DNA from 3 places in the Rathayibacter rubneri genome. Region 1 is predicted to be linked to each of the others. Evidence: predicted binding sites of a transcription regulator. Region 1 holds the regulator's gene; each other region holds the start of a gene.

Region 1 (5,454 bases):
GCCGGTGCCGGCCGGGCCGATGCCGAACACGATCGTGCTGTGATCGACGGCGTCGACGTACTCGCGCTGACCGAGGGTCTTGGGGCGGATGCTCTTGCCGCGCGCCGTCAGGATCGCCTGCCCGAACGCCTCGGCCGGGCTGACGGATCCGCCGTTCTGCAGGATGCGAGCTGACTCGCGCACCCCGTCGGGGTCGAGGTCGTGGCCGCCTGCGGTCATGGTCACCAGTTCTTCCACCAGGCGGGCCGCCGCGGAGACGGGAGAGGGCTCGCCCTCGAGCGTCACCTCGTTGCCGCGCACGTGCACCTGGACATCGGGGAATCGAGTCTCGACCGCCTTGATCAGGCGGTCCTGGGGTCCGAGGAGACGCACCATGGCGACTCCGTCGACGGCGATGACGCGACGCGTCGTGCCGGTGGTCGTGCCGGTCGTGGTCGACTCGGCGGGGGTCGGTGCTTCGGGGCTGTCGCCCGCGTGGTCAACCGGTGGCAAGGGAGCCTTCCGTCAGGTGTCCGCCCATCACGTGGGCGTGGACGTGGAACACGGTCTGCCCGGCCGCCTCGCCCGAGTTGAAGACGAGGCGGAACTGCCCACCGCAGTGGGCGTCGGCCAGGGTCTGCGCGACCTGGACGATCTCGGCGAGCAGGGCCGGGTCGGCGGCGCCGAGCTCGGCGACGGTCGCGTACTCCTGCGTCTTGGGGAAGACCAGCAGGTGGACCGGCGCTTTCGGCGCGATGTCGGTGATGGCGAGAACCCGCTCGTTCTCGAACACCACGTCGGCGGGGATCTCGCCCCGGACGATGCGCGTGAAGACGGTGGGTTCGCTCATGCGTCCATCTTAAACGCCGGGGAGCCGGCGAGGGGGCGCCGTTCGCCCAGGGCGCGCGTCGCGGCTACCAGCGACCCAGGCGCGCCGAGAGCACGGCGATGGCCGCGGGACCCGCGGTCGAGGTGCGCAGCACGGTGTCGCCGAGCGCGACGGCCTCGGCGCCGGCCGCCGCGAGCAGCGCCAGCTCCTCCGGAGCGACACCGCCCTCGGGGCCGACCACCAGGACGATGTCGCGGCCGTCGGGCTCGAGGGCGGACAGGCGCACCCCGGCGGACGGCTCGAGCACGAGGACGCGCTCGGTCGCCGCGCGGTCGGCGAGGAGTCGCGTCGAGGCCACGGCCGAGACCTCGGGCACCCGGGCGCGGAGCGACTGCTTGCTCGCCTCGCGCACGATGCTGCGCCAGCGCTCGCGGCCCTTCTCCTCCTTGGGGCCGCTCCAGCGCGAGATCGAGCGGGCGGCCTGCCACGGGACGACCTCGTCGATCCCGAGCTCGGTCGCCGCCTGCACCGCCAGCTCGTCGCGGTCGCCCTTCGCCAGCGCCTGAGCGAGCACGAGGCGCGGAGTCGGGGCGGCCGACTCCTCCACGGACTCGACGACCAGGGCGACGCGGGAGGGCTCGGAGCTCTCGACGACGGCCGTCGCCACGAGCCCCCGGCCGTCGCCCACCCGGATCGTCTCGCCCGCGCGGATCCGGCTCACCGTCGCCGCGTGGCGCGCCTCGGCACCGGTCAGGGCGAGGCGCCCGCCTGCGACGAAGTCGCCGGAGTCGAGGGACTCGTCGATGTAGTGGTGCGCCACCGCCGTGGGCCGATCAGCCGAGGAAGCGGTCGCGGAGCTTCGAGAAGAGGCCCTGCTGGAAATGGGTGAGCGCGGGCTTCTGCGGCTTGTAGTGCTTCGCGAACTCCTGCACCAGCTCGCGCTCGCGGTGGCCGAGCTTGGTCGGGGTGACGACCTGGATGCCCACGCGCAGGTCGCCGCGGCCGTTGCCGCGCAGCTTGGTCACTCCGCGGCCCTTGATCGTGACGATCTCGGTGCTCTGGGTGCCCGGCTTGACCTCGATCTCGATGTCGCCGTCGAGGGCGGCGAGCGTCGTCGTGGACCCGAGGATCGCGTCCGTCATCTGCACCTCGAGGGTGCAGAGCAGGTCGTCGCCGTTGCGGCTGAAGACGTCGTGGTGCTTGACCTTGATCTCGAGGTAGAGGTCGCCGTTGGGGCCGCCTGCGGGGCCGACCTCGCCGCTGCCCGGCATCTGGAGGCGGAGCCCGGTGTCGACGCCCGCGGGGACGTCGACGGGGATCGTGCGGCGCGCGCGGACGCGGCCCTGGCCCTGGCAGGTCGAGCACGGGGTGGCGATGACGGTGCCGTAGCCGCGGCAGGTGCCGCAGGGGCTCGCCGTCATCACGTTGCCCAGGAGCGAGCGGACGGTGCGCTGGATCTGGCCGGAGCCGTGGCAGATGTCGCAGGTGATCGGCGACGTGCCGGGCTGGCAGCACGAGCCCTGGCAGGTCTCGCAGAGCACAGCCGTGTCGACCTCGAGATCGCGGTGGGTGCCGAAGATGACCTCGTCGAGCGAGACCTCGACGCGCAGCAGCGCGTCCTGTCCGCGCTCGCGGCGGGAGCGCGGCCCGCGGGAGGAGCCCTGGGCGCCCTGGCCGAAGAACGTCTCGAAGATGTCGCCGAATCCGCCGAACCCCTGGCCGCCGCCGGGGAAGCCCTCCTGGGGACCGCGGTCGTACTGCTGGCGCTGCTGGGCGTCGCTCAGGACGTCGTAGGCGTGCGTGACGAGCTTGAACCGCTCGGAGGCGTCGGCGCTCGGGTTGACGTCGGGGTGCAGCTCGCGGGCGAGTCGGCGGTACGCCTTCTTGATCTCGTCGGCGGAGGCGTCGCGGGCGACGCCCAGCACTTCGTAGTGATCGGCCACAGGTGGCTTCGTCCTTCGTTCGTGGGTCGGTGCACCGGGTACGGCGGACCGGGTGGGAGCCGGGGCGACCGGCGAGTCGGGGAAGTGGAGGGTCAGTCCTCGCCGAGGAGGCGGGAGAGGTAGCGGGCGACGGCGCGCACCGCGGCGATGTTGCCGGAGTAGTCCATCCTGATCGGTCCGAGGACGCCCAGTCGCGAGACCTGACCGCCGGCCGTGTTGTAGCCGCTCGTCAGCACCGAGGTCTCCTGCAGGCCGAAGGGCGCGTTCTCGCGGCCGATCCGCACCGAGATGCCGCGGGGGTCCGGCACCATCTCGGCGAACAGCCTCAGCAGCTCCACCTGCTCCTCGATCGCCTCGAGCACCGGGTAGATGCTGCCGGAGAAGTCCTCCTCGGTGCGGACGAGATTGGCGGCGCCGGCCATGACGAGGCGGTCCTGCCGATTCGCGCCGACCTGCTCGAGGAGCGTCTGGAGGATCGGCGCGAGCACGTCGCGGCGCTCCGGAGTGAACCGCTCGGCGGCCGCCTGGAGCGTCTGGGCCGCGGCCTGGAGACCGAGGCCGATCACGGCCGTGTTGAGCTTGGCGCGGATCTCGCCGAGGAACTCGGCGTCGACGTCGGTCGGGGTCTCGAGGACGCGCTGATCGACCCGGCCGGTGTCGGTGATGAGCACGGAGAGCAGGCGGCGCGGTGCGAGGGCGACGAGCTCCACGTGGCGGATGCGCGCGGCTCCGAACGACGGGTACTGCACGAGCGCGACGCTGTTGGTGAGCTGCGAGAGCAGCCGCACGGTCTTCACCAGCACCTCGTCGAGGTCGGGGCTCTGACCGAGGAAGGTCTCGATGGCCTGGCGCTGCGCGGCGGTGAGCGGGCGCAGGTCGGTGAGCTGATCGACGAAGAGGCGGTAGCCCTTGTCGGTGGGCACGCGCCCCGAGGAGGTGTGCGGAGCCGCGATCAGCTCCTCCTCCTCCAGCTGCGCCATCTCGTTGCGGATGGTGGCGGCCGAGACGCCGAAGGAGTGCCGCTCGACGATCGACTTCGAGCCCACGGGCTCGCGGTGGGCCACGTAGTCCTGCACGATCACGCGCAGGACCTGGAGACCGCGCTCCGTCACCATACGACCGACCTCCCGCCGGGCTCCGGGTGCCTCTCGGCACGAACCACCGCGGCGCCGACGCGCCGCACGGAGCTTGGCACTCCGCAACTTCGAGTGCCAATCATACCCGCGAGCGGGGGGCCGGACGGGGGATCGCGCGGGATCGGCGTGGTGAGGACAGGACTCCTCCGCACGCGCGGGTGCCGGCGGCGCCGCGTGGCCCGCGCAGTGCGCCACGCGACGTGCCACGATGGGGCCCGAGCGCACGGGGGTCGCCCGTCGCGATGACGCCCCGAACAGGAGACCTCATGTCGACCACGCCTCCCCCTCCCCCGCCCCCCGCGTACGGCACTCCGGCGCCGCCGCTGAACCCGGCCGACGAGAAGACCTGGGCGATCGTGACCCACGTCCTGGGCATCTTCTTCAGCTTCCTGCCGTCGCTGATCGTGTACCTGGTCTTCAAGGGCCGCGGACCGTTCCTCGAGGCGCACTCGAAGACCGCGCTGAACTTCCACCTGACGACGCTGATCGCCTACGTGGCGGGCACGATCCTGTCGTTCGTGCTGGTCGGCTTCATCGTGTTCCTCGTGGTGCCGATCCTCGTGATCGTCTTCGCGATCATCGCGTCGGTGCGCGCCAGCGCCGGCGAGTACTACACGTACCCGCTGAGCATCCCGTTCTTCAAGTAGGGCGACTGCTGCTGGTCGCGCAGCCCGGCCCCTGCTGCTCGAGCAGCCGCGCAGGCGACCCCTGCCGATCGAATAGCCGCACAGACGGCCCCCTGCTGGTCAAGTAGCCGCCTGCTGGTCAAGTAGCCGCCGCAGGCGGCGTATCGAGACCCGCGTCCTCCGAGGGCGACGGGTCTCGATACGCCCGCTCCGCGGGCTGCTCGACCAGCAGGAGGGGGGAGTCACCCGTCGGTCAGCCGCCGCACCACCGCGTCGGCCAGCAGCCGGCCGCGCAGCGTCAGCACCACTCGGCCCCGCAGGGCCGCCCGGCCGTCGATCAGCCCGTCGGCGATGAGTCCGGCGACCTCGCGCCGGCGCTCCGGGTCGATCGCGTCGACGGGCAGGCCGTCCGAGAGGCGCGAGCGCAGCAGCACGTCCTCGACGCTCCTCGTCGCGGTGTCGAGGGTCTCGCGGCCGGCGGCCGGGCTCGATCCCGCCCGCAGCCGGTCGGCGTAGGCCGCCGGGTGCTTCACGTTCCACCAGCGCACGCCGCCCACGTGGCTGTGCGCGCCGGGTCCGACGCCCCACCAGTCGTGGCCCAGCCAGTACGACAGGTTGTGCCGCGAGCGGTGGGCGTCGTCGATCGCCCAGTTGCTGACCTCGTACCAGGAGTAGCCGGCGGCCGCGAGTCGCGCATCCGCCAGCTCGTACATGTCGGCCGTGAGGTCGTCGTCGGGCGTCGCGACCTCGCCGCGGCGGATCTGCCGGGCGAGCTTCGTGCCGTCCTCGACGATCAGCGCGTACGCCGAGAGGTGGTCGGGCCGGTTCGCGAGAGCGGAGTCGAGCGACCGCTCCCAGTCGGCGAGCGACTCCCCCGGAGTGCCGTAGATGAGGTCGAGGCTGACCTGCAGGCCCGCCTCGCGCGCCCACTCGACCACCAG
Region 2 (5,454 bases), on a different contig from region 1:
GGCCCCGGTCCGGCGAACATGGCCAGCGACGGCCTCGTCGTGGGCGAGGGCCTGGTCGCTCAGACCTCCGACCCCATCCCCGCCAGCGGCACCCCCAGCCCGAGCGACCTCGACACCTCGACGGGCACCGTCGACATCCGCGTCTACGTCGACTACCTGTGCCCCTACTGCGGCCAGTTCGAGACGACCAACGGCGAGCAGATCCAGGAGTGGGTCGAGAGCGGGGCCGCGACCGTCGAGATCCACCCGATCGCGATCCTGACCACGCGCTCCAACGGCACGAAGTACTCGGAGCGCGCCGCGAACGCCGCCGCCTGCGTCGCCGACAGCTCTCCCGACTCCTTCTTCGACTTCAACGCGCTGCTCTTCGAGAACCAGCCCGCCGAGGGCACCGACGGCCTGTCCGACAAGCAGCTCAAGGGCTACGCGGCCGACGCCGGAGTCGAGGACACGGCCGCCGTCGACTCCTGCATCGACGACGGCTCCTTCACGAGCTGGGTGCAGGCCGCGACCGAGCGGGCGACCGCGGGACCGCTGCCGGGCACCGAGGTCGAGAAGGTCTCGGGCACCCCGACCGTCCTCGTGAACGGCGAGGCGTACACCGGCTCCCTCACCGACCCGGAGGCGTTCAGCTCGTTCGTGCTCGCCTCGGCGGCCGACACCTACTCCTCGGCGTCGCCCACTCCGACGCCCGCGAGCTGACGCTCAGCGAGCACTGACGAAGGGGCGCGTCCGGAGGATCCGGGCGCGCCCCTTCGTCGTCGTGCGCGTCGTGAAGAGGCGCGTTCCACGTGCGGCGAGCTCGCCGACCCGGACTCCCGATCAGCGGGACGACCACGGAGTGCGTCGGAGCGGAGCACGGCCCCGATCCGACGCGCGGGTGGGCTCGAAAACTGCGGAGCCGACGACGGGACTCGAACCCGTAACCGCCCGATTACAAGTCGGGTGCGCTACCAATTGCGCCACGTCGGCAGGTGCCCGGAGGCACGCGGACACACTATCGCGGGCGCCGCGCCGGGGAGGCGGGGCGCCCGCGGGCGTCAGGGTGCGAGGACGCTGAGGTGCTTCTCGGCCGGCGTCGGCCGCTTGGGCCCGCCGATCTTGCCGTCGGGACGCCCGACGTACAGCCAGCCCAGGAGCTCCTCGCCCTTCTCGAGGCGGTGCGCCTTGCGGACGGCCTTGGAGCGCGTGTAGGAGCCGGTGCGCCAGAACACGCCCCACCCCGCCTCGTCCAGCAGCAGGCTCAGGAGGTGCGCGACGCCCGAGGCGACGGCCTCCTGCTCCCAGTCCGGCACGCTGGACTTCTTCGTGCTCACCACGACGGCGAGCAGGAGCGAGGCGCGGTGCGTCTTCTCGATGTACTTGCGCGGGTCCTTCTTCGACCCGGACGCCGCCGCGAAGGCGCGGCCGATGCGGTCGCGCGCCGCTCCACGGATCTCGATGACCCGCCAGGGGCGCAGCGAGCTGTGGTCGGCGAGGCGCGACGCCGCCTGGACGTACGTCGCGATCTCGGCGTGCCCCGGCGCCTCAGCCGTCACCTTCGACCGCGAGCGCCGGGCGAGGACGGCGTCGAGCACCGGAGTGGGCACCGTCACTCGCTCTCGGCCTGGAACTCGAGCGCGATCGAGTTCATGCAGTAGCGGTCGCCGGTCGGCGTGCCGAAGCCGTCGGGGAACACGTGGCCGAGGTGCGAGCCGCAGTTGGCGCAGCGCACCTCGGTGCGCACCATGCCGAGGGTGCTGTCCTCGATCAGCTGGACCGCGTCCGGGTTCACGGACTCGTAGAAGCTGGGCCAGCCGCAGCCGGAGTCGAACTTGGTGCCGCTCTGGAAGAGCTCCGCGTGGCAGGCGGCACAGGTGTAGAGGCCGGAGCGGTGCTCGTCGAGCAGCTCGCCCGTCCACGGACGCTCGGTGGCGGCTTCGCGCAGGACCGCGTACTGCTCGCGGTCGAGCTCCTCGCGCCACTGGGCGTCGGTCTTGTTCACGGAATACGACGACATGGGTCTCCCTAGGATTCCTCGCAAGTTTACGGGGGAGGGGGTGCTCCCCTCCTCTCGTAAACTCTCCGCCGTGCAGGCGCATTCCGTGATCTCCAAGGCGTGGAGCGAACTCACGATCGAGGAGGTCCACTCGTTCGCGAGGCTCCGGACCGACGTGTTCCTCCGCGAGCAGGGAGTGGACGACGAGGAGCTCGACGCGCGCGATCTCGAGCCGACCACGCGCCACTGGTGGATCGCGGACGAGCGGGGCACCGCGGCGTACCTCCGCACCCTCCGCGACGAGGAGCCGGAGCACGCCGATGCGCACCGGATCATCGGACGCGTCGTGACGCGCGCGGACCGGCGCGGCGAGGGACTCGCCCACGCCCTGGTGCAGGCGGTCGTCGAGCGCTACGGGCAGGAGGCGATGCTCCTGCACGCGCAGACGTACGTCGCAGGGCTCTACGCGCGCTCGGGGTTCGCGGCGTTCGGCGAGGAGTACCGGGAGGCGGGCATCGCCCACGTGAGCATGTATCGGAGCGCCTCCCCGGTGCGGGCGGGCGGCGTGCCTACGCTGGAGGGATGAGCGGGACGACGGGAACGACGCGGGGCGCGGGCGCGACCCTCTCGGACCGGGACCGCGAGGTCCTCGCCTTCGAGCGCGAGTGGACGTCGCGCTCGGGCGACAAGGAGGACGCGATCCGGTCCAGGTTCGGCCTGTCGGTCGCCCGCTACTATCAGGTCCTCGGCGCGGTCCTCGCCTCTCCGGCGGCCCTCGCTCACGACCCGATGCTCGTCAACCGCCTCCTGCGCATCCGCGACGGACGCTCCGGTGCCCGCGCGGCACGACGCCTCGGGCGCCCCGAGTAGACCCGCTGCTCGAGCACACCGCAACGGAAGGCCGGCCCCGACCCGATGTCGAACACGCACCCCAAGGACCGCTTCGACGAGATCCCGGCGATGGAGGGGCGCGTCGGAGCGCACCGTCGGCCTCCTGCCCCGCACGCGCGCCTCGTGGCCTTCGCCTGGGCGGCGCTGGCCACGGGGGTCATCGTGCTCCTGGGATTCATCGGCCTCCTCGTGATCGACAACCGCGTCCAGTTCAACGACGTCTTCACCGCCCCCACGGGCATCGCGGACGCGTCGGCGTCGCCCTCCGCGACTCCGACCCTCGATCCGGCGCTGCAGATCGCCGTGCTGAACGGGACGGCGACCGCGGGGCTCGCCGCGAGCGCGGGCGACCAGCTGACGACGGCCGGATGGACGGTGCCGACGGTCGCGAACGCGAACTCCGAGGATCAGGCCGTCACGACCGTGTACTACAGCGATGCCGCGCTCGAGGGCGCGGCGCTGGGCCTCGTCGACTCGCTCGGCGTCGGCGCGATCGTGCAGGGGGACGAGTTCGTCGAGACCGGCGATCTGGTCGTCGTCCTCGGCGCTGACTACCCCGTCGACTGAGACCCCTCCGGGCTCCTGGAGCCGATTCATCCTCGCGTTGGAGGGGGCGTTCTGTTTCCGGCACGTTTAATCCGTGTTGAATCGCGGACAACTCTTTCCCGAACGCCCGTTCCGGCCGTTTCCGGCGTCATTCCGCGGATTAGTATCTCGAATCGGAGGCACTAGCGCATCGCTGGTGTCGAGGGCAGCACAGCACTTTGGGAGTGGAAATGGCGAACGGAACCGTCAAGTGGTTCAACGCTGAGAAGGGCTACGGCTTCATCACGGTCGACGAGGGCGGACAGGACGTGTTCGTCCACTACTCCGCGATCGACATGTCGGGCTACAAGGTCCTCGAGGAGGGCCAGCACGTCGCCTTCGAGGTCGGCAGCGGATCGAAGGGACCCCAGGCGGAATCGGTGCGCGTGGTCTGATCCGCGCGCCCGTCGGAGGAGCCGTCGTCCGCCTCGAGCGGACGGCGGCTCCTGTCGTTCCGCCCCGTGTCGCGTCGCTTGCACTCGTCACCCGTGAGTGCCAGAATCGCTCTTGGCACTCGGTTCATCCGAGTGCCAGGAATGAAACTTTCTTGACGTCCGGGAGGGACGAGAAACACACATGGCCAAGATCATTGCTTTTGACGAAGAAGCCCGCCGCGGCCTCGAGCGTGGACTCAACACTCTGGCCGACGCGGTCAAGGTGACCCTCGGCCCGCGCGGCCGCAACGTCGTGCTCGAGAAGAAGTGGGGCGCCCCCACCATCACGAACGACGGCGTCTCGATCGCCAAGGAGATCGAGCTCGACGAGCCGTACGAGAAGATCGGCGCCGAGCTCGTCAAGGAGGTCGCCAAGAAGACCGACGACGTCGCCGGCGACGGAACCACCACCGCGACCGTGCTCGCTCAGGCGCTCGTGCGCGAAGGCCTGCGCAACGTCGCGGCCGGCGCCGACCCGATCACCCTGAAGAAGGGCATCGAGAAGGCCGTCAAGGCCGTCACCGCCGAGCTCATCGCCGGCGCGAAGGCCATCGAGACCAAGGACGAGATCGCGGCGACCGCCTCCATCTCGGCGGCGGACCCCGAGATCGGCGCGATCATCGCCGAGGCGATCGACAAGGTCGGCAAGGAGGGAGTCGTCACCGTCGAGGAGTCGAACACCTTCGGCACCGAGCTCGAGCTGACCGAGGGCATGCGCTTCGACAAGGGCTACCTGTCGCAGTACTTCGTGACCGACCCCGACCGCCAGGAGGCGGTGTTCGAGGACCCCTACATCCTCATCGTCAACTCCAAGGTCTCGAACATCAAGGACCTCCTGCCCGTCGTCGACAAGGTGATCCAGGCCGGCAAGCAGCTCCTGATCATCGCCGAGGACGTCGACGGAGAGGCGCTGGCGACTCTGGTCGTCAACAAGATCCGCGGCATCTTCAAGTCCGTCGCCGTCAAGGCCCCGGGCTTCGGAGACCGTCGCAAGGCGCAGCTCCAGGACATCGCGATCCTCACCGGCGGCCAGGTCATCTCCGAGGAGGTCGGCCTCAAGCTCGAGAACGTCACCCTCGACCTGCTCGGCTCGGCCCGCAAGGTCGTCATCACCAAGGACGAGACCACCATCGTCGAGGGCTCCGGCGACGCCGAGGCCATCGCCGGTCGCGTCGCGCAGATCCGCGCCGAGATCGAGAACACCGACAGCGACTACGACCGCGAGAAGCTCCAGGAGCGCCTCGCGAAGCTCGCCGGCGGTGTCGCGGTCATCAAGGCCGGAGCGGCGACCGAGGTCGAGCTCAAGGAGCGCAAGCACCGCATCGAGGACGCCGTCCGCAACGCGAAGGCCGCCGTCGAGGAGGGCATCGTCGCCGGTGGTGGCGTCGCCCTCATCCAGGCCGGCAAGCTCGCCTTCGACAAGCTCGAGCTCACCGGAGACGAGGCGACCGGCGCGAACATCGTCAAGGTCGCCATCGAGGCCCCGCTCAAGCAGATCGCGCTGAACGCCGGTCTCGAGCCCGGTGTCGTCGCCGCCAAGGTCCGCGAGCTGCCCACCGGACACGG
Region 3 (5,454 bases), on a different contig from region 1:
CGCGCCCTCGCGCAGGAGCGCTGCGACGCGGCGGGGATCCAGCTGCGCATCCCGGCGCTCTCGCTGTGCACCGACAACGGGGCGATGATCGCGGCGCTCGCCGCGCAGCTCATCCAGGCCGGTCGCGCGCCCTCGAGCCTGGACTTCAGTGCCGACTCGACCCTGCCCGTCACCGAGATCCAGGTCCAATAGTCGCGGATCCGGCGCTCTGCAAGCGGCGCTCAGCCTTTTGACAGCGTGCTCGGCGCCCTGCCACGCTGGCCTCTCCTGCCGTTCCTGATCAAGGGGGATCCCATGACCACTCCGTACACGCCGACCACCGATCGCTACAACATCCTGGCGATCATCGGCTTCATCGCCTCGTTCTTCGTCTCCGTCGTCGGAATCGTCCTCGGCTTCATCGCCCTGTCGCAGATCAAGCGCACGGGGGAGAAGGGACGCGGCCTCGCGATCGCCGCGATCGTCATCGGCTTCGCCGCCCTGATCCTCGGAGTCATCGTCGGAGTCCTCTTCTTCGCCGCGCTCGCGACCGTCCCGATGTCGGAGTACTGACGCCGACCGGTCCCCCGGGGGACCCTAGGCTGGACGAAGCCGCGCGAGGGGAGAGCACGTGAACGACGAGTCCGCCGGGGCGGTCGCCGGGAACCCGGCACCCCCTCCGCCGTTCGCCCCTCCCACGGGAGCACCGTCGGCGGCCTACCCGCCGCCGACGGGCTCCGCGGATCCGCGACCCGGTCTCCCCGGGGCTCCTGCTCTGCGGCCGCCGCTCAACGGGCTCGCGGTCGCCGCGCTGCTCTGCGGGATCCTCGGTCTCGCGCCCGCGGCGATCGTCCTCGGGCACGTGGGCCTCGCCCAGGCCCGGCGCGCGGGGCAGCGCGGTCGTGGCCTCGCGATCGCCGGGTTCGTGCTGGGCTACCTGGTCGTGGTCCTGGCCGTCGTCGCGTTCCTCGCCTACACCGCCTTCGTCGGCGGTCTGCGCTCCGACGGCTACCTGCCGGCCTGAGGACTCCGACGGGTGCTGGATAGACTCGGCGCCATGAGCGACAGCGCCGCGCCCGGCTCCGAGGAGCGTCCAGGAACCGTCCCCGTCCCGCCCGCGCCGTCGGCGCCGCCGTCCTTCTCGAGCCCCGGACCCGCCTACGGCGTCCCGCCGGCTCCGGGCCCCTCGGACGCCCCGGACTACGGGTCGCCCTCGCTCCGCCCGCCTGCGTACGCGTACGCGCCCCCTCCTCCCGCCGCCCCGAAGACGCTCAGCCTCGTCGGCATGGTCCTCGGCATCGCCGGCCTGGTGATCTCGGTGTTCGCGTGGGGATTCGGGTTCATCCTCTCGGCGCCCGCCGTGGTGCTCGGCGTCCTCGGTCGGCGACGCGAGCCCGGCGCCCGCGGCTTCGCTCTCGCGGCGATCATCACCGGTGTCGCCGGCGTCGTCGTCTCGCTGATCTACCTCGCGGTCACCGTGGTCGTCCTGGTCGTGGCGATCGCGGCGGCGAGCTCCTGAGAGCAGGCGCTCAGGCCGCGCGCTCGGCCAGCAGCGCGCGGTGGCGGCCCTGCACGCGCGTCAGGATGAGCACCGCGCTGCCCCGGCCGGACAGCCCGAGCTTCTTGCGGAACCGCGCCGGATCGACGTCGACCCCGCGCTTCTTGATCTCGAGCACGCCGATCCCGCGTCCGCGCAGCTCCTTCGCCAGGGTCCGCTCGTCGAGCGGCAGCTCGGCCAGCACGCGGAAGCTGCGCAGGAACGGCGAGGCGGCGGGCTCGTCGCCGGTGAGGTAGGCGATGCCGGGGGAGAGCATCCGGGAGCCGCTCGAGCGGGCCAGCTCGCCGAGGAGGCGCGCGCGGATCGCGGAGCCGTCGGGCTCGTGCACGTAGGCGCCGAGGTCGCCGACCTCCTCGTCGTCGGAGTCCGCGGCCGCGGTCAGCTCGGCCGCACCGTGGGCGCCGAGGAGCAGTGCGGAGCGGCGGACGCCCGGGCGCGCGAGCGCGCCGAACCAGAGGCCGGTCTCGACCAGATCGCCGTCCACCGACACCCACTGGGCCTCCGCGTCGCGCGGGATCCGCTCGCGATCGAAGCCGGGACCCACCTTGACGCCGACGGGCAGGCGCTCGGCGAGGCCGAAGGCGAAGGCGAGCGAGGGGGAGTAGTCGTCGGGGTCGTCCAGGCGCGCCGTCTCGCGGTGACCGGCGGTGCGCCGCGCCGGGTCGAGGTAGACGGCGTCGTAGCCCTCGAGGTCGAAGGTCTCGGCGTCGCCGTGCACGGCGCGCGCCGAGGGGAACGGGGCGAGGTTGAAGCTGGCCAGGGTGGCGGTGACCTCGTCCGCGTCGACGGCCGTCACGTCGAGGTCGATCGCGGCGAGGGCGAGGGCGTCGCCGCCGATGCCGCTGCCGAGGTCGGCGATCCTCGTCGCTCCGGCGGCGGCGTAGCGGCCCGCGTGCAGGGCGGCGACCCGGAGCCGCGTGGCCTGCTCGAGGCCCGCGTCGGTGAAGAGCATCGAGCGCGCGAACTCGCCGAACTTGCCGCGCGCCTTCTCGCGCAGGCGCGACTGGGTGAGGACCGCCGAGACCAGTGCGGGCGAGTGACCGGCGGAGCGGAGCGCCGCGACCGCGCGCACGAGGTCGTCCGAGCGGTACCCGTCGAGGGAGTCGAGGAGCCGGAGCCCCTCGGGGGAGAGGAGCTCGACCAGCTCGTCGCGGTGCATCCCGCCATGCTAGGCCACTCGCTCCGACCGCCCGCGCCGTCCGGCTTGGCACTCTGATTGCACGAGTGCCAGCACAGCCTCTACAGTGGATCTAGCACTCTCGGAGCGTGTGTGCCAGAACCGCGCTCCGCCACATCGTCGTCAAGAAAGAGGTCAACCGTGTCGGTGTCCATCAAGCCGCTCGAAGATCGCATCGTCATCAAGCAGGTCGAGGCGGAGCAGGTGACCGCTTCCGGTCTCGTCATCCCCGACACCGCCAAGGAGAAGCCGCAGGAGGGTGAAGTCGTCGCCGTGGGCCCCGGCCGCATCGACGACAACGGCAACCGCGTCCCCCTGGACGTCGCCGTGGGTGACAAGGTCATCTACTCCAAGTACGGCGGAACCGAGGTCAAGTTCTCGGGCGAGGACCTGCTGGTCCTCTCGGCGCGCGACGTCCTCGCGGTCGTCGTCCGCTAGGACGCATCACGACGAAGGGCCCGGCGACCTCGGTCGCCGGGCCCTTCGTCGTCCCCGGCCGGTCCCCCTTCGGACCGGTGGCCTGATCGGAGCCCCGGATGACCGTTCCGCGCCTTCCCGCCGCCGCGGCCGTGCGTAGCATCGGAGGGGTGTCCGCCTCTCGCACCCCCTCCGACCAGACCGCTGCGAGCACCCGGGCGACCGCCGCCGACGCGGCCGCGGGCGAGGGCGTCGAGGCGTTGCCGGAGGCCAGGGGGAACGGAGGCGGTCTCTCGTCGACCGGGCTCTGGTTCGGCTTCGGCGCGTACCTCCTGTGGGGCGCCATGCCGCTCTACTTCATCGCGATGGCGCCGGCGTCGCCGTTCGAGATCGTCGCGTTCCGGGTCCTCTTCTCGCTCGTCTTCTGCCTGATCCTGCTGACCGTGACCCGCAGCTGGGCCGGCTTCCTCGGACTCTTCCGCGAGCCGCGGCTCCTGGGCGTCATGGCGCTCGCGGGCGTCCTGATCTACGTCAACTGGCAGGTGTACGTCATCGCGACGACCACCGGCCACGTGATCGAGGCGGCGCTGGGCTACTTCATGAACCCGCTCGTCACGGTCCTGCTGGGTGTCCTCGTGCTGCGGGAGCGCCTCCGCCCGGCCCAGTGGATCGCGATGGCGATCAGCGCCGTGGCCGTGCTGGTCATCGCCGTCGGCTACGGAGCGTTCCCGTGGGTCTCGCTCGCGCTCGCCTTCTCGTTCGGCTTCTACGGGCTCGTGAAGAGCCGGGTCGGGGGCCGGATCGACGCCGTCGCCGGGCTGACGCTCGAGACGCTGTGGCTGACTCCGCTCGCGATCGTGCAGCTGGCCGTGGTCGGCTCGCTGGTCGGGCTGACCTTCGGCACGGAGGGGACCGGGCACGCGCTGATCCTCGCGTCGGCGGGCATCGTGACCGCCGTGCCCCTGCTGCTGTTCGCGGGCGCGGCGCGCCGTCTCCCGCTCTCGATCGTCGGATTCATCCAGTACCTGACGCCGTTCCTGCAGTTCCTCGTCGGTGCGTTCGTGCTGGGCGAGGAGATGCCGCCGGAGCGCTGGCTCGGCTTCGGGCTGGTCTGGGCGGCCCTGGCGATCTTCTCAGTCGACCTCGTCGCGGCGGAGCGGCGGAGGCGCCGTCCGGTGGCGTGAACGACGGAATACGTCGTTGAGAGCGGTTGCTGCGACCGGAAGTAACGATCAGGTCGCGAAATCCATTCGTAACACCCTTGTATTGTTCACGGCCTCCTCGGAGGTTACGTTTGCCGAGCGGTTGCCTCCGGCACCGCTCTGACGACAATCACTCTCAAGGAGCAACATGGGCGTTTACGCGAAGGCCGGTTCGGCTCGCGCACGGTCCCTCCGGGCAACCCTCGGCGGTGTCGCCATTCTGGGTGCCAGCGCACTCGTCCTCGCCGGCTGCGCCAGCGGCGGCGAGTCCGACGCGGGCACGGACAGCGGCGCATCGGGCGACCTGTCCCTCAAGATCGGCGCGATCCTGCCGCAGACCGGAACGCTGGCCGTCCTCGGCCCGCCCGAGTTCGCCGGTGTCGACCTCGCGGTCGCCGACATCAACGAGGCCGCTGCCGGTCTCTCGATCGAGGTCGAGCCGAAGGACTCGGGCGACACGTCGACCGACATCGCGACGCAGTCCGCCACCTCGCTGATCGCCGACGGCGTCTCCGCCATCATCGGCGCGGCGTCGTCCGGCGTGTCGAAGACCTTCATCGACCAGGTGACCCAGGCGGGCGTCGTGCAGGTCTCGCCGGCCAACACCTCGCCCGACTTCACCACGTACGAGGACGACGGCTACTACTGGCGCACCGCTCCCTCGGACGTGCTCCAGGGACGCATCCTCGGCAACAAGATCCTGGGCGACGGCAAGACCAACGTCTCGATCCTGTACATGAACGACGCGTACGGCACGGGTCTCGAGAAGAACATCAAGGAGACCCTCGAGGCCGGCGGAGCCACCGTCGCCGCGGAGGAGATCTTCGAGCCCGCCTCGACGGACTTCAACTCCGCTCTGACCACGGTCCTCGCCCCGAACCCCGACGCGCTCGTCGTGATCTCGTTCGACGAGATCAAGACGATCGCGGAGCAGCTCGCGGCGAAGGGCTTCGACTTCTCGAAGCTCTACGGCACGGACGGCAACTACGGCGTCATCGGCGAGTCGGACACGAACGTCGACATCGCCGGCGCCCAGTTCACCAACCCGGGCGTCCAGGCGTCGGAGGACTTCCAGTCGAACCTCCAGGCCCTCGTCGAGGAGCAGGGCAACGACCCGCTGA

The links. The regulator HrcA, encoded in region 1, represses chaperone genes, less so after heat shock. The targets are predictions, from matches to a motif close to TTNGCACTCGNNNNNNNCGAGTGCNAA.
Positions count from the first base shown of each region.
Region 2: groL (chaperonin GroEL) is a predicted target of HrcA. The motif match lies at 3,962-3,988, and genes of this name have one in related genera.
Region 3: groES (co-chaperone GroES) is a predicted target of HrcA. The motif match lies at 2,742-2,768, and genes of this name have one in related genera.

Region 1 is NZ_JAMRYM010000082.1:5,803-11,256, reverse strand. Features, by position in the region: gene NB037_RS15210 (PhoH family protein) at 1-375, opposite strand, end outside; gene NB037_RS15205 (HIT domain-containing protein) at 479-829, opposite strand; gene NB037_RS15200 (16S rRNA (uracil(1498)-N(3))-methyltransferase) at 894-1,628, opposite strand; gene dnaJ (molecular chaperone DnaJ) at 1,642-2,751, opposite strand; gene hrcA (heat-inducible transcriptional repressor HrcA) at 2,844-3,866, opposite strand; gene NB037_RS15185 (DUF4870 domain-containing protein) at 4,154-4,534, shown strand; gene hemW (radical SAM family heme chaperone HemW) at 4,756-5,454, opposite strand, start outside.
Region 2 is NZ_JAMRYM010000066.1:7,402-12,855, forward strand. Features, by position in the region: gene NB037_RS13720 (DsbA family protein) at 1-702, shown strand, start outside; tRNA gene NB037_RS13725 (tRNA-Thr) at 900-972, opposite strand; gene NB037_RS13730 (nitroreductase family protein) at 1,041-1,589, opposite strand; gene msrB (peptide-methionine (R)-S-oxide reductase MsrB) at 1,592-1,999, opposite strand; gene NB037_RS13740 (GNAT family N-acetyltransferase) at 2,070-2,564, shown strand; gene NB037_RS13745 (DUF3263 domain-containing protein) at 2,561-2,848, shown strand; gene NB037_RS13750 (LytR C-terminal domain-containing protein) at 2,894-3,436, shown strand; gene NB037_RS13755 (cold-shock protein) at 3,646-3,849, shown strand; gene groL (chaperonin GroEL) at 4,031-5,454, shown strand, end outside.
Region 3 is NZ_JAMRYM010000047.1:7,025-12,478, forward strand. Features, by position in the region: gene tsaD (tRNA (adenosine(37)-N6)-threonylcarbamoyltransferase complex transferase subunit TsaD) at 1-192, shown strand, start outside; gene NB037_RS11535 (DUF4190 domain-containing protein) at 295-552, shown strand; gene NB037_RS19905 (DUF4190 domain-containing protein) at 611-1,003, shown strand; gene NB037_RS11545 (DUF4190 domain-containing protein) at 1,037-1,498, shown strand; gene NB037_RS11550 (class I SAM-dependent methyltransferase) at 1,509-2,696, opposite strand; gene groES (co-chaperone GroES) at 2,856-3,152, shown strand; gene rarD (EamA family transporter RarD) at 3,302-4,315, shown strand; gene NB037_RS11565 (ABC transporter substrate-binding protein) at 4,482-5,454, shown strand, end outside.